Regions from separate parts of the Agrobacterium sp. NPDC090283 genome, predicted to be linked through region 1. Evidence: predicted binding sites of a transcription regulator. Region 1 holds the regulator's gene; each other region holds the start of a gene.
The links. Region 1 encodes PhoB, which activates phosphate uptake and scavenging genes when phosphate is short. Its sites were predicted from a motif close to TGTCATNNANCTGTCAT; they were not measured.
Positions count from the first base shown of each region.

Region 1 (3,239 bases):
CTGTATCACTCCTTGCGCGGATGCGCTGTCAGACGGTTGTCAATAGGCTTTCGGGGTTATCCCTTGCCTGAAAATCAAAAATGCCGCCTCGCGGCGGCAGGGGCACTATTGTCACTTCGCCTGCCGATGTCAACAAAAGTCCGCGTTTCCCGGGCTTCTCAAGCACTAGTAGGAGGCGGACGGCGAGGCCCAAGGTGTTGCCTTTCAGACTCAACTCGCCAGCAAGTTGGGGAAAACCGGAAAATCGATTCCAGATGATTCCCGCGACTCTTGCCACGGAGTCAGGCTGGCACTAGGTTAATCGCTAATTACTAGACTGCATTGCGGCGGAACTAGTCACCAAAAATCCGGCGGAAACCACGCTCGCGGCACGCCCGCGAGACGGAGAGGGATTCTGCCGACATTATACGCGACGAGCGGAGAAGCGGCATGAACTGGACAGACGAGCGGGTCGAAAAACTCAAGAAATTGTGGTCCGAGGGGCTTAGCGCCAGCCAGATAGCGGCGCAGCTGGGCGGCGTCAGCCGCAATGCCGTGATCGGCAAGGTCCATCGCCTTAACCTGCCTGGCCGCGTGAAGGCCGGCGGCCCGGTCACTTCGGCGCGTTCCGCGCCCAAGCGCGCTGCCGCCCCCGCCCCACGCGCGACGAATTTCGCAAACCGCGTCAGCGCAGCCCCCGCGCGGGCCTTGAACCGCTCCAACGCGGCAACGGCGCTGCACGAGGAGATCGATATCGAGACCGCCGAAGTTCTCGAATACGTTCCTTCCAAGAACGTCGTTACGCCAATTTCCCGTCGCCTGACGCTGACGGAACTGACGGAACGCACCTGCAAGTGGCCGGTTGGCGACCCCTTGAAAGACGATTTCCATTTCTGCGGTTGTGAAGCACTGGAATCTTCGCCCTATTGCAAGTTCCATGCAAAGCTCGCCTACCAGCCGGTAAGCGAGCGTCGCAAGGCTTGAGTGTTGCGGCACGCATTCGACACTCAAAAACTACGGGCCTTCGGGCCCGTTTTTTTATGGCGAAATTCAAGGCGGCTCCGCCTTGCAGCACGCATTGTTTAAGAGGCGCTCCAATCCTTGTTCTTGCGCAATCTGCGGACGCAAACCGCGACGCGTCCCTTACTGCAAATGCTCTGAATTCGTCGGCGGCGTGCCGCATCCTTCCTCCTGAGAGGCTTCACTGCGCAATCCGGATTTCAGCGGACGTCCATCACCCTCAAGAATGACAGGGGTGCCGCATTTGCGGAAGGCTCAAAATCGAAAGGCCCGACACCATTCCGGTCCCGGGCCTTCTGATTTTTGGGGAATTATCCTAAGTGAAACCATCGGTTTCGGTTTTGCTCAGGCTTCCATCGAATATCCGGCGCCGCGCACGGTGCGGATGACATCCTGCATATGCGAAAAATTGAGCGCCTTGCGCAGACGCCCGACATGCACGTCGACGGTACGCTCATCCACATAGATATCGTGGCCCCAGACGCCGTCCAGCAATTGCGAGCGGGAGAATACCCGGCCCGGAGAGGTCATCAGGAATTCCAGCAGCCGGAACTCCGTCGGACCGAGGCGCACTTCGCGGCTTTTGCGGTGAACGCGATGGGTCTCGCGATCCAGTTCGATATCACCGCATTTCAGCACCGAAGACAGAACCTCGGGACGAGCCCGGCGCAGCATGGCCTTGACGCGGGCCATGAGTTCCGGCGTCGAGAACGGCTTGACGACATAATCGTCGGCACCGGTGGCAAGGCCACGAACCCGTTCGCTTTCCTCGCCGCGCGCCGTCAGCATGATGATGGGCAGGCGTTCGGTTTCCGGCCGCATTCTAAGCCGCCGGCACAGTTCGATGCCGGAAACGCCGGGCAACATCCAGTCCAGGATGAGAAGATCCGGAATACGCTCCTGCAGCCTGATTTCCGCCTCGTCGCCACGGGGTATCGTGTCGACGTCATATCCCTCAGCCTCGAGATTGTAACGAAGCAGGACGCTCAGCGCTTCCTCGTCTTCCACAACTGCAATCTTGGGCACCATATGCTAACTCCGCAAGCCGCTGCTTGTCTGTTACTCGGTCACCGAACCGAGCGTGTTGGAACTGTCGTCCTTCGGACGCTCGCCCTCCGGCTGGCTGCCGGTGGTCATGTAATAGATCGTCTCGGCGATATTGGTGGCGTGGTCGCCGATACGCTCGATGTTCTTGGCGCAGAAAAGAAGATGCGTGCAGGTGGTGATGTTGCGCGGATCTTCCATCATGTAGGTCAGAAGCTCGCGGAAGAGCGACGTATACATGGCGTCGATTTCTTCGTCGCGCTCGCGGATGGCATTGGCCTTCTCGGCGGAACGTGTGGAATAGACGTCAAGGACTTCCTTGAGCTGCACCAGTGCCAGCTCCGACAGATGCTCGATGCCGCGGGCGAGCTTGCGCGGCACGCCGGTTCCGGCAACCGCGATGACGCGCTTGGCGGTGTTCTTACCGAGATCACCGACGCGCTCGAGGTCGCCGGCGATACGCAGGGTGCCGATGATCTCGCGAAGATCGGCCGCCATCGGCTGGCGTCTGGCGATGGTGACGATGGCCTTGTCGCCGATCTCCCGCTCGGAATGGTCGAGGATCGTATCGTCGGAAATGACCTTCTGCGCAAGCGCGGCATCGGAATTGACGAGCGCACGCACGGCGTCGGCGCACATCTGTTCCGCAAGACCGCCCATTTCCGCGATGCGGCGCGTCAGAAACTTCAATTCATCGTCATAGACGGAAACGATATGCGAATGGGTTGTTGTCTGTGTCATGGTCTAGTCCTCCGGCTCGGCCCGCATGCGCGTGCCCGGAAGCGGGCACGGCAGAGGCACCAGTCTTGTTCGGTTTCGATAAAGCGCCGGCCGGGATCAGCCGAAGCGGCCCATGATGTAGTCCTGCGTGCGCTGGTCGTCGGGATTGGTGAACATCTTGTCGGTTTCGTTTTCCTCGACAAGATGGCCAAGATGGAACATGGCCGTGCGCTGGGAAACACGGGCCGCCTGCTGCATGGAGTGCGTGACGATGACGATCGTATAATTGGTGCGCAGCTCGTGGATCAGCTCCTCGACCTTTGCGGTCGCAATCGGGTCCAGCGCCGAGCAGGGCTCGTCCATCAGGATCACTTCCGGGCTGACGGCAACCGCGCGGGCAATGCACAGACGCTGCTGCTGACCACCGGAAAGGCCGGTGCCGGATTCGTGCAGACGATCCTTCACCTCGTTCCAGA
Region 1 covers NZ_JBIVYG010000034.1:7,956-11,194, forward strand. The annotation lists gene ACIQUH_RS27195 (GcrA family cell cycle regulator) at 430-963, shown strand; gene phoB (phosphate regulon transcriptional regulator PhoB) at 1,345-2,028, opposite strand; gene phoU (phosphate signaling complex protein PhoU) at 2,059-2,784, opposite strand; gene pstB (phosphate ABC transporter ATP-binding protein PstB) at 2,881-3,239, opposite strand, start outside.

Region 2 (3,239 bases), on a different contig from region 1:
CTCCTGTCGGGCACCAGCGCGGAGAAGACCGGCGCGTCGTGCTCAGGCAAAGTCTCCACCTCACGCGCCAGATACCAGCTGTCGGTGGCGTTGACGAGCGCGGTGTCGAGCCATTCCTCATTGGCCTGCAGGATGAGCGTGCCCGCCAATTGATCGGCCGGCGCCTGCGCGCTTGCTGTTTCCGCCGTCCCGAAATCCGAGATCAGCATGCGCGCGCCCTCATGATAAAGCGAGAAAATCGCGTTGCCGATGACGAAATTGACCGCCTGCTGCAGCTGTTCATCGGACAGGCCATCCAGACCGGAGGCGACCTGTGCCTCGGCCTCAATCGGAACCGTCAACGAAACGAAAGCCAGCGGAACGGCGGCCAGAAAACGACGGAACATAAAATCAGACCTTCCGGTAACGAGGAGCGTCACTGATTCCCGAAGCTAACGAGTCACGCAATGGGCTGGTTGCATCGCCTGTCAAGAATCGGGTGGATAGTGATCCGTTTCGGGAGCATAGCTGCAAAGAAGCAACGCCGATGCCAGCCCGGGAGGCCCGACCATGACCGATCTCGTTTTTACTGCAATGCCGGCTAAAGAAGCCGAGGCCTTCCGGGCGGGAGCCGCCGATGCCTATGGCAACCCACCGGAAAAGGCCGTTTCTCCGGGCGGCATGCCCTGCCGCCATTGCCTTTCCCAGATCGGAAAAGGCGAAGGGATGCTGGTCCTCGCCTACCGGCCCTTTCCTTCGCTGCAGCCCTATGCGGAAACGGGGCCGGTGTTTCTGCATGCCGATGCCTGTGAACGCTATCCGCAGACGGAGACCGTCCCGCCAATGCTGGACAGCCCTGACTACATCGTGCGCGGTTATGGGGCGGATGACCGCATCGTCTACGGCACCGGCGCGGTAACGGCGACGGGCGAGATCGTTTCACGCGCGCGGCACCTTCTGGAGCGCGCTGACGTCGCCTATGTGCATGTGCGATCCGCCCGCAACAATTGCTACCAGTGCCGTATCGATACAGCATAATCGGCAATTACCTGCAATTTTAAGAGAAGAACTAAACGGCTCTCAAGCTTTCCGGGCCATGATGCGGGTATCGGAAACAATTGATTTGAGCAGCAAGATGACAAACAACCTCAACATGGCGACCCGGACCGCGCCCCGCAGCAAGACCAGAATTTTTGCGACCGTGCATTATTTCAGCCAGTCGACCAGAGGACGCGTGGTCGATCTTTCGGCAACCGGAATGGCACTCGAACTGGACGGGCCTTTCGCCGCCGCCAAGGGCAGCCGGGTCAAGGTGCAGAGCGACGATCTGGGCTTCATCGAGGGTGTCGTTCAGTGGCAGCACATGAACCGCCTCGGCCTGCAGCTCAAGCTTTCCACCAACACGCTGGCGCAGCTTTCCTCCTATTTCCGCTTCTTCCACGAAGAAGTAAAACCGACCCTGGCACGCTGATCGGCCGGTGCAGAAAACAGGAATGCGCAGAGCAGACGATGCGCATTCTCCGGCACGGCGACACCCGCGCCGCGTGCCCATGACAAAAAATTTATCAAACGGTTGAAAACAGGCCCATCTGTCACGGGCCTGTCATTTTGGTGATGGACTCCTCTGCGATTGCTTCTACCCTGTCATTTTTCCTGACAGAGCAAGCTTCATCCGAAGGAGTTCCCATGTCGTCGCTTCTCGCTCTCCACCCCATCACCCGCAGGTCGCTGCTGGGCGGCATCGCAGCCTCCTCGGCGCTGGTGATGCTGCACCCTTTTGCTGCGCGCGCGGCGGCCAACCAGGCGCATCTGCGCATCATGGAAACGACCGACATCCATGTTCATGTCTTTCCCTATGATTATTACGCCGACAAGCCGAACGACACGATGGGACTGGCGCGCACCGCCTCGATCATCGACACCATCCGCGCCGAAGCCGGAAACTCGATGCTGGTGGACAATGGCGACTTCCTGCAGGGCAATCCGCTCGGCGACTATATCGCCTATGAGCGCGGCATGAAGGCCGGCGACAAGCACCCTGTCATCAATGCGATGAACGTGCTGGGTTACGATTGCGGCACGCTCGGCAACCACGAATTCAATTACGGCCTCGACTATATGTCGAACACGCTGGCTGGTGCCGGTTTCCCTTACGTCTGCGCCAACCTCACCAAGGGTCAGCTCGCTTCCGATCCGAAAAACGACGAGCTGTTCTTCAAGCCCTATGTCATTCTGGAAAAGCAGATCCGCGACGGCGGCGGCGTGACGAGCCCGGTCAAGGTCGGCATTATCGGTTTCGTGCCGCCGCAGATCATGATGTGGGATTCCAAGAACCTGGAGGGCAAGGCCCAGACGCGCGACATCGTCGAGGCGGCGAAAGCCTGGGTGCCTGTCATGAAGGAAGAAGGCGCCGATATCGTCATCGCCCTTTCCCATTCCGGCATCGACGGCAAGGGCCAGACGGACCGCATGGAAAACGCCTCGCTTTACCTGGCGGGAGTGGAAGGCATCGACGCCATCTTCACCGGCCACCAGCATCTCGTCTTCCCGGGTCCTAAGACCTGGGACGGTATCGAGGGCGTGGATGCGGTGAAGGGCACGCTGCAGGGCAAGCCAGCGGTGATGGGCGGTTTCTGGGGCTCGCATATGGGCCTCATCGATCTGCTGCTCGAAAAGGATGGCAAGAGCTGGAAGATCGTCGACTTCACCTCCGAAGCCCGGCCGATCTATCACCGCGACGAAAACCGCAAGGTCGTCGCCGATTTCACGGACAAGGCGGAAGTCCTCGCCGCTGCCAAGGCCGATCACGAGGCAGCCCTTGCCTATGTGCGCCGCCCGGTGGGCAAGACGTCCGCTCCGCTCTATTCCTATTTCGCGCTGGTAGCGGACGATCCGTCCGTACAGATCGTCTCCAATGCCCAGACCTGGTACATCAAGGACATGCTGAAGGAAGGGCAATACAAGGATCTGCCCGTGCTTTCGGCGGCAGCGCCTTTCAAGTCCGGCGGTCGTGGCGGTGCTGATTATTATACCGATGTCCCCGCCGGTGACATCGCCATCAAGAACGTCGCCGATCTTTACCTCTACCCCAACACGGTGCAGGCGGTGCTGATCAACGGCGCGCAGGTGAAGAACTGGCTGGAAATGTCGGCGGGCATGTTCAACACGGTGGAGGCCGGCGCAAAGGACGCGCCGCTGCTGAATGCGGATTTCCCCTCCTATAATTTCGATGTCATCGATGGTGTCACCTATCAGATCGA
Region 2 covers NZ_JBIVYG010000001.1:350,204-353,442, reverse strand. The annotation lists gene ACIQUH_RS01760 (DUF4344 domain-containing metallopeptidase) at 1-386, opposite strand, end outside; gene ACIQUH_RS01755 (DUF1203 domain-containing protein) at 550-1,017, shown strand; gene ACIQUH_RS01750 (PilZ domain-containing protein) at 1,115-1,450, shown strand; gene ACIQUH_RS01745 (bifunctional 2',3'-cyclic-nucleotide 2'-phosphodiesterase/3'-nucleotidase) at 1,666-3,239, shown strand, end outside.
Region 2: the regulator PhoB is predicted to act here: its motif matches at 1,570-1,586, upstream of ACIQUH_RS01745 (bifunctional 2',3'-cyclic-nucleotide 2'-phosphodiesterase/3'-nucleotidase).

Region 3 (3,239 bases), on a different contig from region 1:
GATCGTGTGCCGGGGCTGGTTTATGAGGGTTCGCTGGTTTATCCGGCGCGGCCGGAATTGTGGGGGTAAGCCCTGAAATTAAAGCCTGATGAGGTGCGACGCCGCCACGTATTTCTTCTCCCCGCCGGGGAGAAGGTGGCCCGAAGGGTCGGATGAGGGGGCACCGTTGCCGGATTTCGGAGAGCTTGCCCCCTCATCCCGCTGCCGCGACCTTCTCCCCGGCGGGGAGAAGAAACAAGCGGCATCCACTCGTCCCACACGAGCGCGCATTTATCGCAAGGAAACACCGAAGGCCAGGTATCCCTTTAGCCCGCAGGCCCCAATCAGGCCGCGTGCTTGCCAATCAACCCCGGAATATCCACCGGCTCCATCCCGTCCGATGCCTGCTCGGCGGTAACGTCGCTGGTCTGCATCCAGGTGATCAGCTCGAAGCTGCCATCGGCATTTTCGGCGATCGCCGTGCAGCTTTCCACCCAGTCGCCGGTATTGATGTAGCGAATGCCGTCCATGTCTTCCATGACAGCATGGTGAATGTGACCACAGATCACGCCATCGACATTGTTGCGGCGCGCCTCTTCGGCCACCACGCGCTGGAATTCGCCGATGAAGTTGACGGCGTGCTTGACCTGCAGCTTGGCCCAGGCCGAAAACGACCAGTAAGGCAGGCCGATGCGGCGGCGCACGGCGGCGATGGCGATGTTGATGGCGATCGCCGCATCATAGGCCCAGTCGCCGAGATAGGCGAGCAGGCGGGCGTTGCGCACCACCACGTCGAACTCGTCGCCATGGATGATGAGGTATTTCTTGCCGTCGGCCGCCTCGTGGATCATGCGTTCGGCCACTTCGATGCCGCCGAAATGCATGCCGGGGAACTCCCGCAGGAATTCATCGTGATTGCCGGGAATATAGACGATGCGCGTGCCCTTGCGGGCCTTGCGCAAGAGCTTCTGCACCACGTCGTTGCAGCCCTGCGGCCAGTACCAGCTGCGGCGCAGGCGCCAGCCGTCGACGATGTCGCCGACGAGAATGATCGTCTCGGCCTCGTGATATTTCAGGAAGTCGAGCAGATAGTCCGTCTTGGCCGCCTTGGAGCCGAGATGAACATCCGAAATGAAAAGCGTTCTGAACTGTCTGGTTTCGATTTGACCGGCCACGGATTTCATCCCCCTGTTCGGTTGCGTCCCTGCGGCTTTCTCACCTCTCAGAACCAGACTCGTGTTTCAGCAACATGACAGACGCCGGTTTTTATAGGGAATATGACGAAAGCCTTCACGAAAACGCGAATAAGCCGTGGCCGCATTTGCATAAGGTGCGGTCAAATAACGGCTGTACCACGGGGAAGTTTGTTGTATTCAGGGGGCCGGAATTGAACCAGACATGACGGTGGAAGAATGACCTCTCACGATAAGAACAACACGCCCGCCAACACGGCAAAGGCCGACATCGAGGAACAGGCGCTCTTTTTCCACCGCTATCCGCGCCCCGGCAAGCTGGAAATCCAGGCCACCAAGCCGCTCGGCAACCAGCGCGACCTGGCGCTCGCCTATTCGCCCGGTGTCGCCGCCCCCTGTCTCGCCATCCATGAAAATCCGGAAACCGCAGCGGAATATACCGCCCGCGCCAACCTCGTCGCCGTCATTTCCAACGGCACGGCGGTGCTAGGCCTTGGCAATATCGGCCCGCTTGCTTCCAAACCTGTCATGGAAGGCAAGGCCGTCCTCTTCAAGAAATTCGCCGGTATCGACGTTTTCGACATTGAAATCGATGCGCCGGGCATCAACGACATGGTATCGACCATCGCGGCGCTGGAGCCCACCTTCGGCGGCATCAACCTTGAGGACATCAAGGCGCCGGAATGTTTCGAGGTGGAACGCCAGCTGCGCGAAAAGATGAATATCCCCGTCTTCCACGATGACCAGCACGGTACCGCGATCATCGTCGCCGCCGCCGTAACCAACGCGCTGGAACTGGCCGGCAAGTCGCTCGCGAGCGTCAAGATCGTTGCATCGGGTGCGGGTGCGGCAGCACTTGCCTGCCTCAACCTGCTTGTCGCCATGGGCGCGAAGAAAGAAAACATCTGGGTCCACGACATCGAAGGCCTCGTTTATGACGGCCGCAACACGCTGATGGACGAGTGGAAGGAAGTCTACGCCCAGAAGACCGACAAGCGCGTGCTGGCGGACTCGATCGACGGCGCCGATGTCTTCCTCGGCCTTTCGGCCGCCGGCGTGCTGAAGCCGGAACTTCTCGAGCGCATGGCGGAAAACCCGCTGATCCTCGCGCTCGCCAACCCCAATCCGGAAATCATGCCGGAGGCGGCCCGGGCCGCCCGCCCGGATGCGATGATCTGCACCGGCCGTTCGGATTTCCCGAACCAGGTCAACAACGTTCTCTGCTTCCCCTATATCTTCCGCGGCGCGCTGGATTGCGGCGCAACCACGATCAACGAGGAAATGAAGATGGCCGCCGTACAGGCCATCGCCGAGCTTGCGCGTGAGGAAGTCTCCGAAGTGGCCGCCAGAGCCTATAGCGGCGAAACGCCGGTCTTCGGCCCGAACTACCTCATCCCCTCGCCCTTCGATCCGCGGCTTATCCTGCGCATCGCCCCGGCGGTTGCCCGCGCCGCCGCCGCAAGCGGCGTGGCGGCCCGCCCGATCACCGATTTCGAAGCCTATCTCGACCAGCTGAACCGTTTCGTCTGGCGCTCCGGCTTCATCATGAAGCCGGTCTTCAACGCCGCCAAGGCCGCCGAAAAGAAGCGCATCATCTTTGCCGAAGGCGAAGACGAACGCGTGCTGCGCGCCGCCCAGGTGCTGCTGGAAGAAGGCACCGGCATCCCGATCCTCATCGGCCGTCCGCAGATCATCGAAACGCGCCTGAAGCGCTTCGGCCTGCGCATCCGCCCGAATAGCGATTTCGCCGTGGTCAATCCGGAAGACGATCCGCGCTACCGCGATTATGTCGATGATTATTTCGCCCTTGTCGGCCGCGCCGGCATCAACCCGGAGGCGGCGCGTACCATCGTGCGGACCAACACGACCGTCATCGGTGCGCTGTCGGTGAAGCGTGGCGAAGCGGATGCGCTGATCTGCGGCCTCGAAGGCCGCTATGACCGCCACCTGCGCGACGTGAACCAGATCATCGGAAAGCAGGAAGGCGTGCGTTCCTTTGCAGGCCTCAGCCTGCTCATCACCCAGCAGGGCGCGCTGTTCCTCACCGATACGTTCGTCAATTACGAC
Region 3 covers NZ_JBIVYG010000013.1:73,565-76,803, forward strand. The annotation lists gene dgcA (N-acetyl-D-Glu racemase DgcA) at 1-69, shown strand, start outside; gene ACIQUH_RS18525 (UDP-2,3-diacylglucosamine diphosphatase) at 324-1,163, opposite strand; gene ACIQUH_RS18530 (NADP-dependent malic enzyme) at 1,392-3,239, shown strand, end outside.
Region 3: the regulator PhoB is predicted to act here: its motif matches at 1,218-1,234, upstream of ACIQUH_RS18525 (UDP-2,3-diacylglucosamine diphosphatase).